Regions from separate parts of the Pseudomonas sp. AN-B15 genome, predicted to be linked through region 2. Evidence: predicted binding sites of a transcription regulator. Region 2 holds the regulator's gene; the other holds the start of a gene.

Region 1 (11,113 bases), 610 kb from region 2:
AGCGTCGGTCCGGTGTAAAGAGGGAACCCCCGGCCTGCCTGTACCAAGGATCCCAAAAGGGTGGGTTCGCCGCGTTGCGGTTTGAACCCGGTGTAAAGAGGGGAATCCCCGGCCTGCCTGTACCAAGGCCCCCGAAACGGGTGGTGAATCGAATCACCTGTGAGGGATGTTGCAGGCGGCGTGCCAGTTTTAGTATTTCGAAACAGAAAAAAGCTTCAGATGCACGAAAGCCCCGTAAATCGGGGCTTTGATGCTTCTTCTTGGTTGGAACTTTGAACACGGTTGGTGTTTTTTTGATCAGTGAGATATGCCCAATTGCGGTTCGCCGTGCCTTGTGGCGGTGCACACAAAAAAAGATCGCAGCCTTCGACAGCTCCTGCAGGGCTATACATTCTCTGCAGGAGCTGCCGAAGGCTGCGATCTTTTTGCGGACGATTAGAGGAGGGGCTTAGCCCTCATCCCCCTCATCATCATCCCCGCCATCCACTTTCATCCCCAATTCCTTGATCTTGCGGGTCAGGGTATTACGCCCCCAACCGAGCAATACCGCCGCATCACGCCGGCGTCCGGCCGTGTGCTTCAGCGCGGTCTCGATCATGATCCGTTCGAAAGCCGGCACTGCGCTGTCGAGCAGGCTCGACTGGCCACGGGCCAAGGCTTGATCGGCCCACTGACGCAGCGCCTGCTCCCAATTGGTCACCGGTGCCGAATCCTGCGGCAGGCTCAGCAGTTCCGGCGGCAGGTCACTGATGTGCACTTCGCGACCGGAGGCCATCACGGTGATCCAGCGGCAGGTGTTCTCCAACTGCCGCACGTTGCCCGGCCATGGCAGGTTCTTCAGGTATTCCTCGGTCTCGCTTTTCAGCAGCTTCGGTTCCACCGCCAGTTCTTGCGCGGCGCGGCTGAGGAAGTGTTTGGCCAGGGTCGGGATGTCTTCGCGACGGTCCGACAGGCGCGGAATGTGGATGCGGATCACGTTGAGGCGGTGGAACAAGTCCTCACGGAATTTGCCGGCGTGCACCAGGGTTTCCAGGTTCTGGTGGGTCGCGGCAATGATCCGCACGTCGACCTTGACCGGCACATGCCCGCCAACGCGATAGAACTCGCCATCGGCCAGCACCCGCAGCAAACGGGTCTGGGTATCGGCTGGCATGTCGCCGATTTCATCAAGGAACAGCGTGCCGCCGTCCGCCTGTTCGAAACGCCCGCGACGCAGGTTGGCCGCGCCGGTAAACGCGCCTTTCTCGTGGCCGAACAGCTCGGATTCCATCAGGTCCTTGGGGATCGCCGCCATGTTCAATGCGATGAACGGCGAGGCCGCGCGCGGGCTGTGGCGGTGCAGGGCGTGGGCCACCAGTTCTTTACCGGTGCCGGACTCGCCGTTGATCAACACCGTGATGTTGGAGTGGCTCAAGCGGCCGATGGCGCGAAACACTTCCTGCATCGCCGGTGCTTCACCGATGATTTCCGGGGTGCGGGTCAGCGCGGGTACCACTTCCAGGCCTTGCTGTTCCTGCGCATGCTGATTGGCGCGCTTGACCAGCGACACCGCCTCGTCAACGTCGAACGGCTTGGGCAGGTACTCGAACGCGCCGCCCTGATAGGAGGCGACGGCGCTGTCCAGGTCGGAGTGAGCGGTCATGATGATGACCGGCAACCGTGGGTGCTGTTCGCGGATGCGCGCCAGCAGATCGAGGCCACTGGCGCCCGGCATGCGGATGTCGGAAATGATCACATCAGGCTGCTGACGGGCCAGACGACTCATCACGCCATCGGCGCTGTCGAAGCTCTGCGTGGTCATGCCTTCCTGCTGCAAGGCTTTTTCCAGAACCCAACGGATAGAACGGTCGTCATCGACGATCCACACGGTTTCACTACGGCTCATGTCGATGTGGCTCCTTGTTCCAGTGGCAGAAAGATCGAGAACGTGGTGTGGCCGGGGTGGCTGTCACACTCGATCAGGCCCTGGTGCTGGCTGATGATGTTCTGGGTGATGGCCAGGCCCAGCCCGGTACCGTCCGGGCGGCCGCTGACCATGGGAAAGAAGATGGTTTCCTGAAGTTCCGCCGGGATCCCCGGGCCGTTGTCGATGATTTCGATCTTGGTTACCAGGCGATGGCGGACGTGGCCGATGGTGAACTGGCGCATGGTCCGGGTGCGCAGGCTGATGCGCCCCAGACGCAGCTCGTTCTGGCTGCTGATTGCCTGCATCGCGTTGCGCACGATGTTCAGCACGGCCTGAATCATTTGTTCGCGGTCGATCAATACGTCGGGAATGCTCGGGTCGTAGTCGCGCACCAAGGTGATGCAGCCCTGGCTTTCCGCCTCGACCAGTTGGCAGACGCGTTCGAGCACTTCGTGGACGTTGCACAGCGCCAGCGATGGCAGCTTGTTCGAGCCGAGCATGCGGTCGACCAGATTACGCAGGCGGTCGGCCTCTTCAATGATCACGTTGGTGTAGTCGCGCAGGCTGTCTTCCGGCAACTCGCGGGCCAGCAATTGCGCGGCGCCACGGATGCCGCCGAGCGGATTCTTGATCTCATGGGCCAGACCGCGCACCAGCATTTTGCTGGTTTCCTGCTTGGACAACTGCGCCTCTTCCTTGGTGATCCGCAGCAGGCGGTCACGCGGGTGCACTTCCAGCAAGAGCATGGTTGCGCCGTTGCTGAGGATCGGCGTCACCGCGTAGTCCACGGTCAGGGTCTGGCCGGTGAGGGCGGTGAGCATCGCTTCGCGCTTGGTGAACGGGTGCGCCTGTTCGACTGCCTGACGCAGCGAGTTGAGCGCCTCGGTAGACTCGGTGAACAACTCGCTGATGAACTGCCCATGGCTGCGCTGGCCGCTGATGGCCAGCAGCATCTCGGCCGCCGGGTTCATGTACTCAAGGCGCAATTCGGCGTCGAGCAGGATGGTAGCGGTGGTCAGGTTGTCGAGCAGCAAACGGTGGATTGCGTCGCTAATAGTCATCGGAGCCTCTTTTGGGGGCGGAGCGTGCGCAAGAAGCAGGCGTCGTTAAACGGAAAATGCAAAAACCAAACCAAGGCTCCGAAAAGAAGCGTTCGTCCCCTGAAACAGGCGTTTGACGCTCGCTTGCGTGGCGCCAATGTGCTCAGGGCGTGAAGTTTCGAACCAAATTGGGTTGAAATGTGAGTACGGTGCAGTCTTGTGCACCAATATAGTGCGCAAAGCTGAACAGCGTTAGAAGAAGCGCAGGAAGGGATTTTTTTCTTCGGTGGGTTTGTCTTTCAATGGGCATTCCGGGCGTACGCCATAGTCCTCGCTGACGCAGGGTTTGACCTGGCGTTTCTGTGCCAGCGAGATGCGCAGCATGTGGAACGGCTGGTTAGCGGTGCGTTCGACGGTGCGACCCTGCTCATCGAGGATTTCCACTGACAGGTTATGGCTGCCGCGATCAATGTTGCTCAGCGGGAAAACAGGACTCAGGCCCGGCTCGCCAGTGGCTTGTCCGTCCAGCAGCAGGCGATAGCGGTGACCCTGCTGTAGACCCGGTTCGCTGGTGACGCTGACGATCACCTCGCCCGCGCTGCTGCGAAGGGTCGCGTCCGGCTCGGGGATGAGGATGCGCAGCATGTCGTAGTGAAACAGCGGTTGTTCCGGGGATTTTTTTGCGGCGTTGATCGGCGCAGCGACCGTGGGTTTGGCCGACATGCGGTTGCTGGTTGCGATGGGAACGCGCTTGGCATTGCCGCGCGGCTGATCGGTGTAGACGCGATTACCCTGCGCATCGACGTAGGTGAAGACCTCCGCCGAAACGGGCAGGGCGAACAGACACAGGACCAGCCAGAAAATCTTCATGGCTTGTGCACCCGCTGCACGGTGAACACCACTGTTGGGCTCTGCTGGATGATCGTTTCGCCGTCGATCACCTGCACCGCGAGATGATGCTCGCCGCGATCGACATTCACCAGTTGCAGGATTGGCACATTGCTCGGCTGGCCGTAAGGCGCGTCGTCCAGCACCAGCCTCAATTGGTGTGGCGCCTGCAGGCGCGGCTTGATCAGCACATTGACAGTGAAGGTGCCGTTGTTGGCGCGCAGCGCTTCTTCGCTGGGCAGGCCGGTCAGCTCCAGCACCTCGTAGGCACTGCGTGCCGCGGGGCGTGTGTCGGTGCTTGAAGGCGCTGGCGCGCTCGGTGCCTGTGGCGCGACGCGGTTGAGTGGCGGCAACTCGACCGGCTGCGCATGAACACCGTCCGGCGAGTGATCGCTGTAGACCGTGTTGCCGTTGGCGTCGGTGTACTTGTAGATCTGCGCGGCGGCGGGCAAGGCGATCAGCAGCAGAATGTAGAGAAAGGTGCGACCCATGAAATCGACCGGGAAAGAAAGCGATGGGGTGCAGCATAGGCCAGGGTGCGGCGGTTGGCCCAGCCCGGGATATATCCGGAGATCATTCAGACGCCAAAATCCCCTTTGGGAGCGAGCCTGCTCGCGAAGGCGGTCGCCATCCCCGTCAATGACCCACCGTATTCGCGAGCAGGCTCGCTCCCACCGGGGATTTGTGTAGCTTCATAAATCGTGGGCAATAAAAAGGCCTCCCGAAGGAGGCCTCTTTTGTCACGCTGCGTAGCGCAGCGCTACCGGATCAGCAGCTGTAGTACAGCTCATATTCCAGTGGGTGTACGAAGGTACGGACCTTGATTTCTTCTTCGGATTTCAGCGCGATGTAAGCGTCGATGAAGTCGTCGGAGAATACGCCGCCCTTGGTCAGGAACGCACGGCCCTTGTCCAGCTCTTCCAGGGCTTCTTTCAGGCTGCCGCAAACTTGTGGGATCTCTTTCGCCTCTTCAGGCGGCAGGTCGTACAGGTTTTTGTCAGCGGCATCGCCAGGGTGGATCTTGTTCTGGATACCGTCCAGACCGGCCATCAGCAGTGCTGCGAAAGCCAGGTACGGGTTGGCAGCCGGATCCGGGAAGCGAGCTTCGATACGACGGCCGCGTGGGCTGTTGACGTAAGGAATACGGATCGAGGCGGAGCGGTTGCGAGCCGAGTAGGCCAGCATCACCGGCGCTTCGAAACCTGGCACCAGACGCTTGTAGGAGTTGGTGGCCGGGTTGGTGAAGCCGTTCAGGGCCTTACCGTGCTTGATGATACCGCCGATGAAGTACAGGGCGGTTTCGGACAGGCCGGCATAGCCTTCGCCAGCGAAGGTGTTCTTGCCGTCTTTGGCGATGGACATGTGTACGTGCATGCCCGAGCCGTTGTCGCCGTACAGTGGCTTCGGCATGAAGGTCGCAGTGCGGCCGTAAGCGTCGGCAACGTTGTGGACAACGTATTTCAGGGTCTGAACTTCGTCAGCTTTTTTCACCAGGGTGTTGAACTTGACACCGATTTCGTTCTGACCGGCAGTCGCCACTTCGTGGTGGTGAACTTCAACGGTCTGGCCCATCTCTTCCAGTGCGTTGCACATGGCAGTACGGATTTCGTGGTCGTGGTCGAACGGCGGAACCGGGAAGTAGCCGCCTTTGATACCAGGACGGTGGCCTTTGTTGCCGCCTTCGATGTCTTGGTCGGACATCCACGAACCTTGCTCGGAGTAGATCTTGAACATCGAGCCGGAGATGTCGGACTTGAACTTCACTTCGTCGAAGATGAAGAATTCTGGTTCTGGACCGGCGAAGACGGTGTCGCCGATACCGGTGGTCTTCAGGTATTCCTCGGCGCGGTGCGCGATGGCGCGCGGGTCGCGATCGTAACCTTGCATGGTCGAAGGTTCGATGATGTCGCAAACCAGGATCAGGGTCGCGTCTTCGGTGAACGGGTCGAGAACGGCAGTGTCGTCGTCCGGCAGCAGGATCATGTCGGAGGCTTCGATGCCTTTCCAGCCAGCGATGGAGGAACCGTCGAACATCTTGCCGACTTCGAAGAAGTCGTCTTCCAGCGCATCGCGAGCCGGCATGGTCACGTGGTGCTGAGTGCCTTTGGTGTCCGTGAAGCGCAGATCAATCCACTTGACGTCATGATCTTTGATGAGTTGAACCGACTTCGACATAGTGTCCTCCGGGTGGCTTAGGGCTTGGTAGTGGATGCCCTTAATTTGGGTGATGCCGGCGCAGATACTCTGCCAAGGCAACCTGCCTCACAAGGGAGCAAATTGCATGCCAGTGCCCCAGCATGGGTTTTTTGCCCCAATTTCACGCTTTCGAAGCAAGAAAGCGCCATAAAGGCGAATTTATCGCCCCTTAATGTAGCGCTTCAAATCAGAAATGACCCGTTTTGGTGCAAGTGAAACCTTCTGCATATTAACTGGTTAAACCTTGAGCAATTTCCGCTATAATCCGCGCCCCCCTTTTTCGGCTGGCCCTGCGCGCGCTGTTTTCATGAAACTAATCGTAAAAGTCTTCCCCGAGATCACCATCAAAAGCCGCCCTGTCCGGATGCGTTTCATCCGCCAGCTGGCCAAGAACATCCGCGCCGTGCTCCGCGATCTGGACCCGGCCGTGGTGGTGAACGGTGTGTGGGACAATCTCGAGCTGGAAACCCGCGTGACCGACCCCAAAGCCTTGAAAGAGATGGGCGAGCGCCTCACTTGTACTCCTGGTGTCGCGCACTTTCTGCAGATCGACGAATACCCGCTGGGCGACTTCGACGACATCACCGAGAAGTGCAAACAGCACTACGGCGATGTGCTGGCCGGGAAGATTTTCTCGGTGCGCTGCAAGCGTGCAGGCAAGCATCCGTTCAGCTCGATGGACGTCGAAAAATACGTCGGCAGCAAGCTGCGTCGCGAATGCGGGGCGGCCGGAATCGACCTCAAAGACCCGGAAATCGAAGTTCGCATCGAAGTTCGCGACCAACGGTTGTTTGTCATCCACAGCCAGCACAACGGTATTGGCGGTTACCCGCTCGGCGCCCTGGAGCAGACGCTGGTATTGATGTCCGGCGGCTTTGACTCGACGGTTGCCGCGTACCAGATCATGCGCCGCGGCCTGATGGCACATTTCTGCTTCTTCAATCTGGGCGGGCGTGCCCACGAACTGGGCGTGATGGAAGTCGCGCATTTCATCTGGAAGAAGTACGGCAGCTCGCAACGCGTGCTATTTGTCAGTGTTCCGTTCGAAGAAGTGTTGGGTGAAATTCTCGGCAAAGTCGATAACAGTCATATGGGCGTCGTATTGAAGCGTATGATGTTGCGCGCATCGTCGGCCATTGCCGACCGGCTGCACATCGACGCGCTGGTCACCGGCGAAGCGATTTCCCAGGTATCGAGCCAGACGCTGCCGAACCTGTCGGTGATCGACTGCGTGACCGACAAGCTGGTCCTGCGCCCACTGATCGTTGCGCACAAGCAGGACATCATCGACACGGCCAACGAGATCGGCACCGCCGATTTCGCCCGGCACATGCCGGAGTACTGCGGGGTCATCTCGGTCAATCCGAAGACCGCCGCCAAGCGCCACCGTGTTGAGCACGAAGAGAAAGAATTCGACATGGCGGTCCTCGAGCGTGCGCTCGAAAACGCCAAACTGGTGCCGATCGATCGAGTGATCGACGAATTGGGCCAGGACTTGCAGATCGAAGAAGTCGGCGAAGCGCTGGCCGGTCAGATCGTCATCGACATCCGTCACCCGGATGCGGCCGAGGATGACCCGCTGGAACTCGCCGGCATAGAAGTACAGACGATGCCGTTCTACGCAGTGAACGCTCGTTTCAAGGAGCTGGATCCGACTCGCCAGTACCTGCTGTATTGCGACAAAGGCGTGATGAGTCGCCTGCATGCTCACCATTTGCTCAGTGAGGGGCATGCCAATGTGCGCGTTTATCGACCGAGCTAAGTGCCCGGGGCTGTTTGCCTGTGGCCTGCGTCACCGGCCCCCCGACACCGCCGTCAAGCTGTAACGGCCATGCCGGACACTACTGTTAATCGCTGCCAAGACTTGTCAGCAAACCGAATCCTCTGATCGAGATACACAAGTGATCGAAAATCTACGTAACATCGCCATCATTGCCCACGTTGACCATGGTAAGACCACCCTGGTAGACAAACTCCTGCGTCAATCCGGCACCCTGGAGCGCAACGAGCTCAACGACGAGCGCGTGATGGACTCCAACGACCAGGAAAAAGAGCGCGGTATTACCATCCTGGCGAAAAACACCGCCATCAACTGGAACGGCTACCACATCAACATCGTGGACACCCCGGGCCACGCCGACTTCGGCGGCGAAGTAGAACGCGTAATGTCGATGGTTGACTCCGTTCTGCTGCTGGTTGACGCTCAAGACGGTCCTATGCCGCAAACCCGTTTCGTGACCAAGAAGGCGTTCGAAGCCGGCCTGCGTCCAATCGTGGTGATCAACAAGGTTGACCGTCCAGGCGCGCGTCCGGACTGGGTTCTGGACCAGATCTTCGACCTGTTCGACAACCTCGGTGCGACCGAAGAACAACTGGACTTCCAGGTTGTTTACGCTTCGGCCCTGAACGGCATCGCCGGTCTGGACCACACCGCCATGGGCGAAGACATGACTGCGCTGTACCAGGCAGTGGTCGACCACGTTCCGCCTCCGGCCGTTGACCGTGACGGTCCGTTCCAGATGCAGATCTCCGCTCTGGACTACAACAGCTTCCTGGGTGTTATCGGTGTTGGCCGTATCGCTCGTGGTCGCGTCAAGCCGAACACTCCGGTTGTCGCAATCAGCGCCGACGGCAAGCGCCGCAACGGTCGTATCCTGAAGCTGATGGGTCACCACGGTCTGCACCGCATTGACGTTGAAGAAGCAGCAGCCGGCGACATCGTCTGCATCAGCGGCTTCGACGAGCTGTTCATCTCCGACACCCTGTGCGACATCAACACCGTCGAGGCGATGAAGCCGCTGACCGTTGACGAGCCAACCGTTTCCATGACCTTCCAGGTAAACGACTCGCCATTCTGCGGTAAAGAAGGCAAGTTCGTGACCTCCCGTAACATCAAGGATCGTCTGGACAAAGAGCTGCTGTACAACGTTGCACTGCGCGTTGAAGAAGGCGACTCGGCTGACAAGTTCAAGGTTTCCGGCCGTGGTGAGCTGCACCTCTCGGTACTGATCGAAACCATGCGTCGCGAAGGCTTCGAGCTGGCCCTGGGCCGTCCTGAAGTGATCATCCGTGAAGTTGACGGCGTGAAGCAGGAACCGTTCGAAAACGTCACCATCGACATCCCTGAAGAATCCCAGGGCAAGGTCATGGAAGAGATGGGTCTGCGTAAAGGCGACCTGAGCAACATGGTGCCGGATGGCAAGGGCCGTGTTCGTCTGGAATACAACATCCCTGCTCGCGGTCTGATCGGTTTCCGTAACCAGTTCCTGACCCTGACCAACGGTGCTGGCATCCTGACCTCGATCTTCGACCGTTACGCGCCAGTGAAGTCGGGCCACATGTCCGGCCGTCAGAACGGCGTACTGGTTTCGGTTGAAACCGGCAAGGCACTGACCTACTCGCTGGAAACCCTGCAGGCTCGTGGCAAGCTGTTCGTAGAACACGGCCAGGAGATCTACAACGGTCAGATCGTTGGTCAGAACAGCCGCGACAACGACCTGGGTGTGAACCCTACCAAAGGCAAGAAGCTCGACAACATGCGTGCTTCGGGTAAAGACGAAACCATCGCTCTGGTACCACCTGTTCGCTTCACTCTGGAACAGGCTCTGGAATACATCCAGGAAGACGAGCTGTGCGAAGTCACTCCTAAGTCCATCCGTCTTCGCAAGAAGATCCTGGACGAAAGCGAGCGTACCCGCGCTGCCAAGAAAGCCAAGGCGTAATTCAGCCCGAGCTTGAAAAAACGCCCCCGGTCGCGAGACCGGGGGCGTTTTTGTTTGTCCGGGATTTGTGCGGGGTTTGTGCTGGCCTCATCGCTGGCAAGCCAGCTCCCACAGGGTTTTGCGTCGCACATGAATCTTGTGTACGACAACAATCAATGTGGGAGCTGGCTTGCCAGCGATGGCGGCCGGACAGGCGCCGAAAAATTCAGGAAAGGTCAGAACTTCTCGATCGACCGCGAATTCTGCACCCGCTCGACTTCTTTCGGCTTGTACGCGCAATACCCCGGCCGCGGGCCGATTTTCGGGTGGTTGCGGCAAGTGTCCGGGCGCTTGTCATAAATGGTGCACAGGCGGCTTTTACGATCCAGGTAGTAGCAATCGTTGTTGCTCATGCGCTGCAGGGTGAAGATCCCCGACTTCTGGTTGAAGCGCTCGACCAGCCCTTCCTTTTGCAGGCGCTTGGCGATGTTCTTCGGCGGATCGCCCAGCTCGAACTCGTCGACCACGCCGATGCGTACCAGGTCCTTGATCTTGACCTCGACCGGCAGGGTGCAGCAGCTGGAGACACAAGAGCCGCACATCGGGGCCGAATATTTGGCCCACGTATCGAGACGGTCGATCTCGGCGGCGGCAATCAGGTTGGGCTTCATCATCGGGGGTTACCAGGCGTGTATGCATCAGGGCGCGCGATCATACCGGGACTGGTGGATTTTTGAACAACCTTTCGCCAGATTTTTGCAAACGCCGTGTAAATGCCATTCAGTCCGGCACGGCCCCTGCATTCATTAGCCCACTCGCCAAGGTAATGCCGGGCGATCTCACCGACTTCGGAAAAACTGCCGAACCTGCGCCTCTACCGTCGGTCAGACCGTCTAGGCTCAGACAATTCCCCGCTCGCTCGAGGTCCTATCGATGACTCAAGAACCACTAGTTCGCGAAGCAGAGGTGGCCGCATTCCGCGATGCCGTCCTGACCAAGCTCACCTATGCGGTGGGCAAAGACCCGGATCACGCCTTTGACCATGACTGGTTCGAAGCCATTGCCCTGGCGGCACGCGACCACGTGGTCGAACACTGGATGGACCACACCCGGCAGATCTACCGCAAAGGCCAGAAGCGGGTGTATTACCTCTCGCTGGAATTTCTCATCGGCCGTTTGCTCTACGACAGCCTGAGCAACCTCGGCCTGCTGGACGTCGCCCGTGAAGCGCTGACCGAACTGGGCGTCGATCTGGAACGGATCCGCCTGCTGGAACCTGACGCGGCACTCGGCAATGGCGGCCTCGGGCGTCTGGCGGCGTGCTTCATGGAAAGCATGTCGACCCTCGGCATTGCCGGGCACGGTTACGGCATTCGTTATGA
Region 2 (11,113 bases):
TTGTCCTCAAGGACATCCAGGGCGGTACTTTTACCCGAGCCGGAGCGGCCGCTGACGATGATCAAACGCATGATTAATGACCGTTCTGCTCGCTCAGGACGACCTGATACAAGGCTTCGTTACTCGGTGCGCTGCGCAGTTTTTCGCGCACTTCCTTGCGATCGAGCATGCTGGCGATCTGGCGCAGTAATTCCAGGTGAGCATCGGTGGCCGCTTCCGGGACCAGCAGGACAAACAGCAAGTCAACCGGAGCGCCGTCGATGGCATCGAAATCAATGGGGGCATCAAGGTGCATCAATGCGCTGATAGGCGCTTCGCAGCCTTTGAGGCGACAGTGGGGAATGGCGATGCCGTTGCCGAAACCGGTGGAACCGAGTTTCTCACGGGCGATCAGCGCATCGAACACATCCTGCATGGCCAGATCCGGCACTTCTTTATGGACGAGGTTGGCAATCTGTTCGAGGGCTTTCTTTTTACTGCCGCCCGGCACGTTCACCAGGGAACGGCCGGGGGTCAGGATACTTTCAAGTCGGATCATGGGTTGGGAGTGTTAACGACCGGTTGCGCCCTGAAGGAGGCTCTGGGTCTTTTCCTTATGCTTTTTGAGTTGGCGATCCAGCTTGTCGGTCAGTGAGTCGATCGCAGCATACATGTCGGTATCTTCTGCGTTGGCGACCACTTCGCTGCCGGGTATATGCAAGGTGGCTTCGATTTTCTGCTTGAGCTTTTCGACGCACATCGTGACCTGCACGTTGGTGATCTTGTCGAAATGGCGCTCCAATCGTTCGAGTTTCTCGTTGATGTAGGTGCGCAGAGGTTCGGTCACTTCCAGTTGGTGTCCACTGATGTTGACTTGCATACAGCTTCTCCTTCGTTGCCAGTGCATAAAGCGGCAGGCCGGATAGCCTGCCACTGGAACGCTGTAACGTGGCTTACATCAACCGCTTGCGTTCGCTCGAAGGCGCGATCCCGAGGGATTCACGGTACTTGGCGACGGTGCGGCGAGCCACCTGAATGCCTTGTGCCTCCAGTAAACCAGCGATCTTGCTGTCACTCAATGGCTTTTTCTGATTTTCCGCCGCGACCAGTTTTTTGATGATCGCGCGGATCGCCGTGGATGAGCATTCACCGCCTTCGGAGGTGCTGACGTGGCTGGAGAAAAAGTATTTCAGTTCATAAATGCCCCGAGGGGTATGCATGAATTTCTGCGTGGTGACCCGGGAAATCGTCGATTCGTGCATGCCGACCGCCTCGGCGATGTCATGCAGGACCAACGGTTTCATGGCTTCGTCGCCGTATTCCAGGAAGCCACGTTGGTGCTCGACGATCTGGGTGGCCACCTTCATCAGGGTTTCATTGCGGCTTTGCAGGCTCTTGATGAACCAGCGCGCTTCCTGCAGCTGATTGCGCATGAAGGTGTTGTCGGCGCTGGTGTCGGCGCGCCGCACGAACCCGGCGTACTGCGCATTGACCCGCAGACGAGGCACCGACTCCTGATTCAGCTCGACCAGCCAGCGTTCGTTGTCCTTGCGCACAATCACGTCAGGCACCACGTACTCGGCTTCGGTGGATTCGATCTGTGAACCCGGGCGCGGATTGAGGCTCTGCACCAGTTCGATGACCTGACGCAGCTCGTCTTCCTTGAGCTTCATGCGTCGCATCAGCTGGCTGTAGTCGCGATTGCCAAGCAGATCGATGTAATCGCTGACCAGACGCTTGGCTTCGGTCAGCCAAGGAGTCTTGGCCGGGAGCTGACACAGTTGCAGCAACAGGCATTCACCGAGGTTGCGCGCGCCGATGCCGGCGGGTTCGAATTGCTGGATGCGGTGCAGGACGGCTTCGATCTCGTCCAGCTCGATGTCGAGTTCCGGATCAAAGGCGTCGAGAATTTCTTCGAGGGTTTCGTCGAGATAACCCTGATTGTTGATGCAATCGATCAGGGTCACGGCGATCAGGCGGTCGGTGTCGGACATCGGCGCCAGGTTCAGTTGCCACAGCAGATGGCTTTGCAGGCTTTCCCCGGCGGAGGTGCGGGTGGTGAAATCCCACTCGTCGTCATCGCTGCTGGGCAGGCTGCTGGCGCTGGTCTGGTAGACGTCTTCCCAGGCGGTATCGACGGGCAATTCGTTAGGAATGCGCTCGTTCCATTCGCCTTCCTCCAGGTTGTCCACCGTCGGGGCGGTTTCCTGATAGGAGGGTTCCTGAATCTCGGTGTTGGGTTTTTGTTCGGCGTTGTCGGCCAATGGATCGGAGTTGTCGAAGTCGTCGCCTTCTTCCTGGCGCTCGAGCATCGGATTGGATTCCAGGGCCTCCTGGATTTCCTGTTGCAGATCCAGGGTCGACAATTGGAGCAGGCGGATGGCCTGTTGCAGCTGCGGTGTCATCGTCAGCTGCTGGCCCATTCTCAAGACTAGCGATGGTTTCATGGCAGGGGCTTAACACCTTATTCGCCGGCGCGCATGCGCCATCCACTACAGGGCGCCGAAGCGCCAAACTTAAGCAAATTATATGCCTGAAACTGTCGTGTTTGCCTAGAGCGCTGTAACAATAAAGCGTATAAAAAAAGCGCTTCAACGTTACAGCACCCGGACGGCTGGCCGAATGCGCTCGCGCTTTAGAGGCGGAACTCGTGGCCCAGGTACACTTCCTTCACCAGGTCGTTGGCAAGGATGGTTGCCGCATCGCCTTCAGCGATCAGTTGACCGTCGTTGACGATGTAGGCGGTCTCGCAGATATCCAGCGTCTCACGCACGTTATGGTCGGTGATCAGCACACCGATGCCCTTGGCCTTGAGGTGATGGATGATCTGCTTGATGTCGCCGACCGAGATCGGGTCGACACCGGCGAACGGTTCGTCGAGCAGGATGAATTTCGGGGCGGTTGCCAGGGCGCGGGCGATTTCCACCCGACGGCGTTCACCACCGGACAGGCTCATGCCGAGGTTGTCGCGGATGTGGCTGATATGGAACTCCTGCAGCAGGCTTTCCAGCTCCTTGCGACGACCGGCCTTGTCGAGCTCCTGACGGGTCTCGAGGATCGCCATGATGTTGTCGGCCACTGACAGTTTGCGGAAGATCGATGCTTCTTGCGGCAGATAGCCGATACCGGCCTTGGCGCGACCGTGCATCGGCTGGTGGCTGACGTCCAGATCGTCGATCAGTACGCGGCCCTGATCGGCCTGCACCAGGCCGACGATCATGTAGAAGCAGGTGGTCTTGCCGGCGCCGTTCGGGCCGAGCAGGCCGACGATCTGGCCGCTGTCGATCGACAGGCTGACGTCACGCACGACCTGGCGGCTTTTATAGGCCTTGGCCAGGTGCTGAGCTTTCAGAGTTGCCATTACTGGGTTTTCTCGTCGGTTTTCTTCTTCGGCTGGATCACCATGTCGATGCGCGGACGCGTCTCGGTGACCTTGTTGCCGGTAGCGCGACCGGCGCTGGCCAGTTTTCTCACCGTGTCATAGACGATTTTCTCGCCCTGGGTGGTGTTGTTGTCCTTGTCGACAACCTTGGCCTTGTCGATCAGCACGACGCGGTTTTGCGCGGCGTGATACTGGATCGTCACGCCCCAGCCCTGTACAGGCTTGGTGTCACCCTGGGTTTGCAACTGCTCGAAGTAGGCAAGGTTACCCACCGAGGTCACCACGTCGATGTCGCCGGTCGGGGTACGGGTGATGGTCACCGTATTGCCCTTAACGATCATCGAACCCTGGGTGATGATCACGTCACCTTTATAGGTGGCGATGCCATTCTTGTCGTCCAGTTGGGCGTCGTCGGCCTGAATGCGGATAGGTTGCTGCTGATCGTTCGGCAGAGCCCAGGCGCTCACGCTTCCCAGTGCTGCGCCCAGACTGAGCAAAATAGGGAGGGTTTTAACGAGCCTCATACTGTCCTCTTACGTTCGATTGCAGGTGTATCCTGCTTTCCTTCAAATACGCCTTCATTCCCACGCCAGTCGATACACCGCCAGCGCCGTCGATTCTAACGGGTTGCTCGGTCTGCGCATATTGCTGCTGAGGGAACACCGTCATGCGGGTGCTGGTGATCAGGGTGTCGCGGTTCTTTTCATCGGTGCGCTTGATGCGTACCGAGTCGATCAGTTCTACCTGGGTTCCGTCCGGGTTCACTTCGCCACGCTCGCTGGTCACGTGCCATGGAAAGTCTGTGCCGCGGAACATGTTGAGGTCGGGTTTGGTGACCAGTGTCACGTCCGTCGCTTTCAGATGCTCGGCCTTGTCCGACGTCATTTCGTACTGCACCTTGCCGTCCGGAAGGTATTGCAGGGTATGCGTGTTCGTGGCGTACCAGTCGATGGCGGTGTCTTCGACCTTGGTCACGGGTTTGTCGAGGAACCGTTCAGGGCTGATGTTCCAGTAGCCGACCGCTGCAAACAGGGCAGCGATACAGCCGAACAACAGGAAGTTGCGAAATTTTTTGCTAAACATGGTTTGGCTCACAGGTACGCGGCGTTGGCCGCATCGAGGCGGCCCTGGGCGCGCAGGATCAATTCGCAGAACTCTCGGGCGGCACCTTCGCCACCGCGGGCCCGGGTCACGCCATGGGCGTGTTCACGCACGAAGTCGGCAGCATTGGCCACGGCCATGCCCAAGCCTACGCGGCGGATCACCGGCAGGTCAGGCAGGTCGTCACCGAGGTAGGCGACCTGTTCATAGCTTAGGCCCAGTTGCGCCAATAGGCCGTCCAGAACCACCAATTTGTCTTCGCGGCCCTGAAACAGGTGCGGGATGCCGAGGTTCTTCGCCCGGCGCTCGACCACCGGCGTCTTGCGGCCGCTGATAATGGCGGTTTCTACGCCGGCATTCATCAGCATCTTGATGCCCTGGCCGTCGAGGGTGTTGAAGGTCTTGAATTCGCTGCCGTCTTCGAGGAAGTACAGGCGCCCGTCAGTGAGGACGCCATCGACGTCGAACACCGCCAGTTTGATCGCTTTGCCGCGTTGCAGCAGATCGGTTGTCATTACATCACTCCTGCACGCAGCAGATCGGAGAGGTTGAAGGCGCCGATCGGGCGATCTTCTTCGTCCACGACCACCAGTGCGTTGATTCGGTGGTCTTCCATGATTTTCAGCGCTTCGGCGGCGAGCATCTCGGGCCGTGCGGTCTTGCCGTGTGCGGTCATGACCTGGTCGATGGTGGCGCTGCGGATGTCGATGCTGCGATCCAGGGTACGGCGCAAGTCGCCGTCGGTGAAGATCCCGGCGAGTTTGCCATCGGCTTCAACGATCGCGGTCATACCCAGGCCCTTGCGGGTCATTTCCATGAGCGCGTCCTTGAGCAGGGTACCGCGTTGCACTTGCGGCAGCTCCTGGCCGGCGTGCATGACGTTTTCCACTTTCAGCAACAGGCGTCGACCCAGGGCGCCGCCCGGGTGGGAGAAAGCAAAATCTTCGGCGGTAAAACCCCGGGCTTCCAGCAGCGCCACGGCCAGGGCATCGCCCATGACCAGCGCAGCGGTGGTCGAGGAAGTCGGTGCCAGGTTCAGCGGGCAGGCTTCGTGCTCGACGTGAACGTTGAGATTGACTTCGGCGGCCTTGGCCAGCGGTGACTGTGGATTGCCGGTCAGGCTGATCAACTGGATGCCCAGGCGCTTGATCAACGGCAGCAGGGTGACGATTTCGTTGGTCGAGCCGGAGTTGGAGAGGGCAAGGATCACGTCATCGCGGGTGATCATGCCCATGTCGCCGTGGCTGGCTTCGGCTGGATGAACAAAAAATGCCGGGGTGCCGGTGCTGGCCAGGGTCGCGGCAATCTTGTTGCCGACGTGCCCGGATTTGCCCATGCCGACCACGACCACACGGCCCTTGCTGGCCAGAATCATCTCGCAAGCGCGTACGAAATCGGCGTCGATATGGGGCAACAAGCCTTGTACGGCTTCCACTTCGAGGCGGATGGTGCGTTGTGCCGATTGAATCAGGTCGCTGGATTGGCTCATGTCAGAAATCGTATAGCCCGATGAAAAGGCGGCGATTATAGCGGTTATGTTGAAAAGCCTCACGCAAGTTCGTCGAGCTTTGTCATTCCTGGCAACCAAAACCCTGAAAAAGTGCCATCGGGCCTGTCATATCGTTGAACGCGGAAGGGCATGGGCCTTGGGCGCTTGGCGTTTGCAGTGATATAGTTCGCCGCCAGTTCGGCCTGCCCGGGAGGTATGTGCTTTCTGCGGAAAGCCAGGCGTCCGAGTGAGAGGCTGCATCGCAAGGAGTTTAGATGAGTGCCGATAACGCCTACGCGGTCGAGCTGAAGGGAGTCTCCTTCAAGCGCGGTGCGCGCAGCATTTTCAATAACGTCGATATTCGCATCCCGCGCGGCAAGGTTACCGGCATCATGGGGCCTTCCGGGTGTGGCAAGACCACGCTGCTGCGATTGATGGGCGCGCAATTACGTCCCTCCAGCGGGGAAGTCTGGGTCAACGGTCAGAACCTGCCGTCGCTGTCGCGCAGTGATCTGTTCGATGCGCGAAAGCACATGGGCGTGCTGTTTCAGAGTGGCGCGCTGTTCACCGATCTCGATGTCTTCGAGAACGTCGCTTTCCCCCTGCGGGTTCATACCCAATTACCGGACGAGATGATCCGCGACATCGTCCTGCTCAAATTGCAGGCGGTTGGACTGCGCGGCGCGATCGAGTTGATGCCGGACGAGCTGTCGGGCGGCATGAAACGTCGCGTGGCGCTGGCGCGGGCGATCGCGCTCGATCCGCAGATTCTCATGTATGACGAGCCTTTCGTTGGTCAGGATCCGATCGCCATGGGCGTGCTGGTGCGTCTGATCCGTCTGCTCAACGATGCGCTGGGCATTACCAGCATTGTGGTTTCCCACGACCTGGCCGAAACCGCGAGCATCGCTGACTACATCTATGTCGTGGGTGATGGTCAGGTGCTGGGACAGGGCACGCCGGACGAATTGATGAACTCGGATGAACCGCGTATTCGCCAGTTCATGACCGGCAACCCCGATGGCCCGGTGCCGTACCATTTTCCAGCGACGGATTACCGCGCAGATCTTCTGGGGAAGCGCTGATGCGCAGAATTTCATTGATAGAACGCGTCCGCCGCTTCGGCGAGACGGCGATCGACGCCGTGGCGGTGTTTGGCCGCGCGACCCTGTTCCTGTTTCACGCCCTGCTCGGTCGTGGCGGCATCAGCGGCGGTTTTGGTCTGCTGGTCAAGCAACTGCATTCGGTTGGCGTGATGTCGCTGGTGATCATCGTCGTCTCCGGGATTTTCATCGGCATGGTGCTGGCGCTGCAGGGCTTCAGTATTCTGTCGAGCTACGGTTCGGAGCAGGCAGTGGGGCAGATGGTCGCCCTGACTTTGCTGCGTGAATTGGGTCCGGTGGTGACGGCGCTGCTGTTTGCCGGGCGTGCCGGTTCGGCGCTGACGGCCGAAATCGGCAACATGAAGTCCACCGAACAGCTTTCCAGCCTGGAAATGATCGGCGTCGACCCGCTCAAGTACATCATTGCTCCGCGCCTGTGGGCCGGTTTCATTTCCCTGCCGGTGCTGGCGATGATTTTCAGCGTGGTCGGCATCTGGGGTGGTTCGTGGGTGGCTGTCGACTGGCTGGGTGTGTATGAAGGCTCTTATTGGGCGAACATGCAGAACAGCGTGAATTTCACCAGTGACGTGCTCAACGGCGTGATCAAAAGTATTGTTTTTGCCTTTGTAGTGACCTGGATTGCCGTATTCCAAGGCTATGACTGTGAGCCCACTTCCGAGGGGATCAGTCGTGCTACCACCAAGACCGTGGTGTTTGCCTCGCTGGCAGTGCTCGGCCTGGACTTTATTCTGACCGCTTTGATGTTTGGAGATTTCTGATGCAAAACCGCACCCTGGAAATCGGTGTCGGCCTGTTCCTGCTGGCAGGGATCCTGGCCTTGTTGCTGCTGGCGCTGCGGGTCAGTGGCCTGTCTCCGACATCGACCACCGACACCTATAAGCTGTATGCCTACTTCGACAATATCGCCGGTTTGACGGTCAGAGCCAAAGTGACCATGGCCGGTGTAACCATCGGCAAGGTCACGGCCATCGATCTGGATCGCGACAGCTTCACCGGTCGGGTCACCCTGCAAGTGGATAAAAAGGTCGACAACCTGCCGACCGACTCCACAGCGTCTATCCTGACCGCTGGCCTGTTGGGCGAGAAGTACATCGGCATCAGCGTGGGTGGGGAGGACACTCGTCTGAAGGATGGTGGAACCATCCACGACACGCAGTCGTCTCTGGTACTGGAAGACCTGATCGGTAAATTCCTGCTCAATACCGTTAGCAAAGACGCCAAATGAGGAGCTTTTGAATGATCTCTACCTTGCGACGTGGCCTGTTGGTGTTGCTCGCGACACTGCCACTGCTGGCTAACGCTGCGCCCGGGCAATCGGCGCACGATCTGGTTCAGGACACCACGAACCGGATGCTGGCCGACTTGTCGGCCAATAAAGCGAAATACAAGCAGGATCCGGCTGATTTCTATGCCGCGTTGAACAACATCGTCGGCCCGGTAGTGGATGCCGAGGGCATTTCCAAGAGCATCATGACGGTCAAGTATTCGCGCAAGGCCACGCCTGCGCAGATGCAGACCTTCCAGGAAAACTTCAAGAAAGGCCTGTTCCAGTTCTACGGCAATGCCTTGCTCGAATACAACAATCAGGGCATCACGGTTGATCCGGCCAAGGATGAATCGGGCGATCGCACCAGCGTCGGCATGACCGTCAAGGGCAGCAACGGCGCGATCTATCCGGTGCAGTACACGCTGGAGAAGATCAACGGCGAGTGGAAGCTGCGCAACGTGATCATCAACGGCATCAACATCGGCAAGCTGTTCCGTGATCAGTTCGCGGATGCGATGCAGCGCAATGGCAACGATCTGGACAAGACCATCAACAATTGGGCTGGCGAAGTGGCCAAGGCCAAGGAAACCACCGAGAAAGCTGCCGAGAAGCCAGCGCAATGAATGAGGCGGCAGTTCGTATGAGTGATGTCGACGAGCTATTGCTCAGCGGAGTGCTGGACTATCGCACAGGCCCCGACCTGCGCAAGGAAGGCCAGGCGCTGATCAAGTCCAGCAGGGCGGCATCGCTGGTGATTGATTGTTCGGCAGTGAAGAAGTCCAGCAGCGTCGGCTTGTCCTTGCTGCTGTGCTTCATGCGCGATGCCCGGGCGGCCGGCAAGGCTGTCAGCATCCGCGCGATGCCGGAAGACATGCGCGAAATCGCTCAGGTCAGCGAACTGACCGAGTTGCTGGCGCACCCCTGAACCCGCATCGACAAACAAGCCCCCCGTCAGAGTCCTGCCAATGCGGGGTTCGCAGGCGCGGGGCTTTTTTGTATGATGTCCGACCCGTGCGCACAGGGCGCCGATTGAGGTTGAGCATGCAGGCCGTAGAAGTGAAGAGCTTCCTTGAAGGAAAGCTGCCAGGAACGCAGGTGGAAGTTGAAGGCGAAGGCTGCAACTTCCAGCTGAACGTGATTAGTGATGAACTGGCGGCGTTGAGCCCGGTCAAGCGTCAGCAAAGCATCTATGCCCATTTGAACCCTTGGATCGCTGATGGCAGCATCCACGCGGTCACTATGAAATTTTTCAGCAGCGCGGCCTGGGCCGAGCGCACCTGAGCCCTAGGGCGTCGAGATTCTTATGGATAAATTGATTATTACCGGTGGCGTTCGTCTTGATGGCGAAATCCGTATCTCCGGGGCGAAGAACTCCGCCCTGCCGATTCTGGCCGCCACCCTGCTGTGCGATGGCCCGGTGACCGTTGGCAACCTGCCGCACCTGCACGACATCACCACCATGATCGAGCTGTTCGGTCGCATGGGCATCGAGCCTGTGATCGACGAGAAACTCAGCGTTGAAATCGACCCACGCACCATCAAGACCCTGATCGCGCCGTACGAACTGGTGAAAACCATGCGTGCCTCGATCCTGGTTCTGGGGCCGATGGTTGCCCGTTTCGGTGAAGCCGAAGTCGCCCTGCCTGGCGGTTGCGCCATCGGTTCGCGCCCGGTTGACCTGCACATCCGTGGTCTCGAAGCCATGGGCGCGGTGATTGACGTCGAAGGCGGCTACATCAAGGCCAAGGCGCCTGAAGGCGGCCTGCGCGGCGCAAGCTTCTTCTTCGATACCGTCAGTGTGACCGGTACCGAAAACATCATGATGGCTGCAGCCCTCGCCAAGGGTCGCAGCGTGCTGCAGAACGCTGCGCGCGAGCCGGAAGTGGTTGACCTGGCGAACTTCCTCAACGCCATGGGCGCCAAGGTTTCCGGCGCTGGTACCGACACCATCACCATCGATGGCGTCGAGCGCCTGGGCTCGTGTTTCTACAAGGTCATGCCTGACCGTATCGAAACCGGCACCTACCTGGTGGCCGCTGCGGTCACCGGTGGCCGTGTGAAGGTCAAGGACACCGATCCGACCATCCTCGAAGCCGTTCTGGAAAAGCTCCGTGAAGCCGGCGCTGAAGTCACCAGCGGTGACGACTGGATCGAGCTGAACATGCATGGCAAGCGCCCGAAAGCGGTCAACGTGCGCACAGCGCCGTACCCGGCGTTCCCGACCGACATGCAGGCGCAGTTCATCTCGCTCAACGCCATTGCCGAAGGCACCGGTGCGGTAATCGAGACGATCTTCGAAAACCGTTTCATGCACGTGTACGAACTGCACCGCATGGGCGCCAAAATCCAGGTCGAAGGCAACACTGCGATCGTCACCGGTACTGAAGTGCTGAAGGGCGCGCCAGTGATGGCCACCGACCTGCGTGCTTCGGCGAGTCTGGTCATCTCGGCCCTGGTGGCCGAAGGCGATACCCTGATCGACCGCATCTACCACATCGACCGTGGTTACGAGTGCATCGAAGAAAAACTGCAGATGCTGGGCGCCAAGATCCGTCGCGTTCCGGGCTAGTCGCTGCACTGGGCACAGGGAGGTGTCCACTGAATTTGTTTCGAGTCGAGCCGGTATCCGGCTCGATGTGTGTCCGGCGCCGATTGCGACCGGACATGAGTACCTTGATAAGGACTGACGTTTCCCATGTTGACCATCGCACTGTCCAAGGGCCGCATCCTTGACGACACCCTGCCGCTTCTCGCCGAAGCCGGCATCGTGC

Evidence for each region. Region 2 encodes sigma-54, which starts transcription at its own class of promoters, with help from an activator protein. Its sites were predicted from a motif close to ANTGGCATNNANNTTGCTNT; they were not measured.
Region 1: the regulator sigma-54 is predicted to act here: its motif matches at 6,104-6,123, upstream of glnA (glutamate--ammonia ligase).

Annotation. Positions count from the first base shown of each region.
Region 1 covers NZ_CP049737.1:395,968-407,080, forward strand. The annotation lists gene ntrC (nitrogen regulation protein NR(I)) at 449-1,885, opposite strand; gene glnL (nitrogen regulation protein NR(II)) at 1,882-2,967, opposite strand; gene GTQ41_RS01820 (DUF4124 domain-containing protein) at 3,199-3,816, opposite strand; gene GTQ41_RS01825 (DUF4124 domain-containing protein) at 3,813-4,325, opposite strand; gene glnA (glutamate--ammonia ligase) at 4,603-6,009, opposite strand; gene thiI (tRNA uracil 4-sulfurtransferase ThiI) at 6,338-7,792, shown strand; gene typA (translational GTPase TypA) at 7,932-9,752, shown strand; gene GTQ41_RS01845 (YkgJ family cysteine cluster protein) at 9,968-10,405, opposite strand; gene GTQ41_RS01850 (glycogen/starch/alpha-glucan phosphorylase) at 10,665-11,113, shown strand, end outside.
Region 2 covers NZ_CP049737.1:1,002,778-1,013,890, forward strand. The annotation lists gene rapZ (RNase adapter RapZ) at 1-71, opposite strand, end outside; gene ptsN (PTS IIA-like nitrogen regulatory protein PtsN) at 74-538, opposite strand; gene raiA (ribosome-associated translation inhibitor RaiA) at 551-859, opposite strand; gene GTQ41_RS04345 (RNA polymerase factor sigma-54) at 933-2,426, opposite strand; gene lptB (LPS export ABC transporter ATP-binding protein) at 2,615-3,340, opposite strand; gene lptA (lipopolysaccharide transport periplasmic protein LptA) at 3,340-3,885, opposite strand; gene lptC (LPS export ABC transporter periplasmic protein LptC) at 3,872-4,444, opposite strand; gene GTQ41_RS04365 (HAD family hydrolase) at 4,453-4,977, opposite strand; gene GTQ41_RS04370 (KpsF/GutQ family sugar-phosphate isomerase) at 4,977-5,951, opposite strand; gene GTQ41_RS04375 (ATP-binding cassette domain-containing protein) at 6,227-7,036, shown strand; gene mlaE (lipid asymmetry maintenance ABC transporter permease subunit MlaE) at 7,036-7,833, shown strand; gene mlaD (outer membrane lipid asymmetry maintenance protein MlaD) at 7,833-8,300, shown strand; gene GTQ41_RS04390 (phospholipid-binding protein MlaC) at 8,312-8,965, shown strand; gene GTQ41_RS04395 (lipid asymmetry maintenance protein MlaB) at 8,962-9,267, shown strand; gene GTQ41_RS04400 (BolA family protein) at 9,384-9,623, shown strand; gene murA (UDP-N-acetylglucosamine 1-carboxyvinyltransferase) at 9,646-10,911, shown strand; gene hisG (ATP phosphoribosyltransferase) at 11,038-11,113, shown strand, end outside.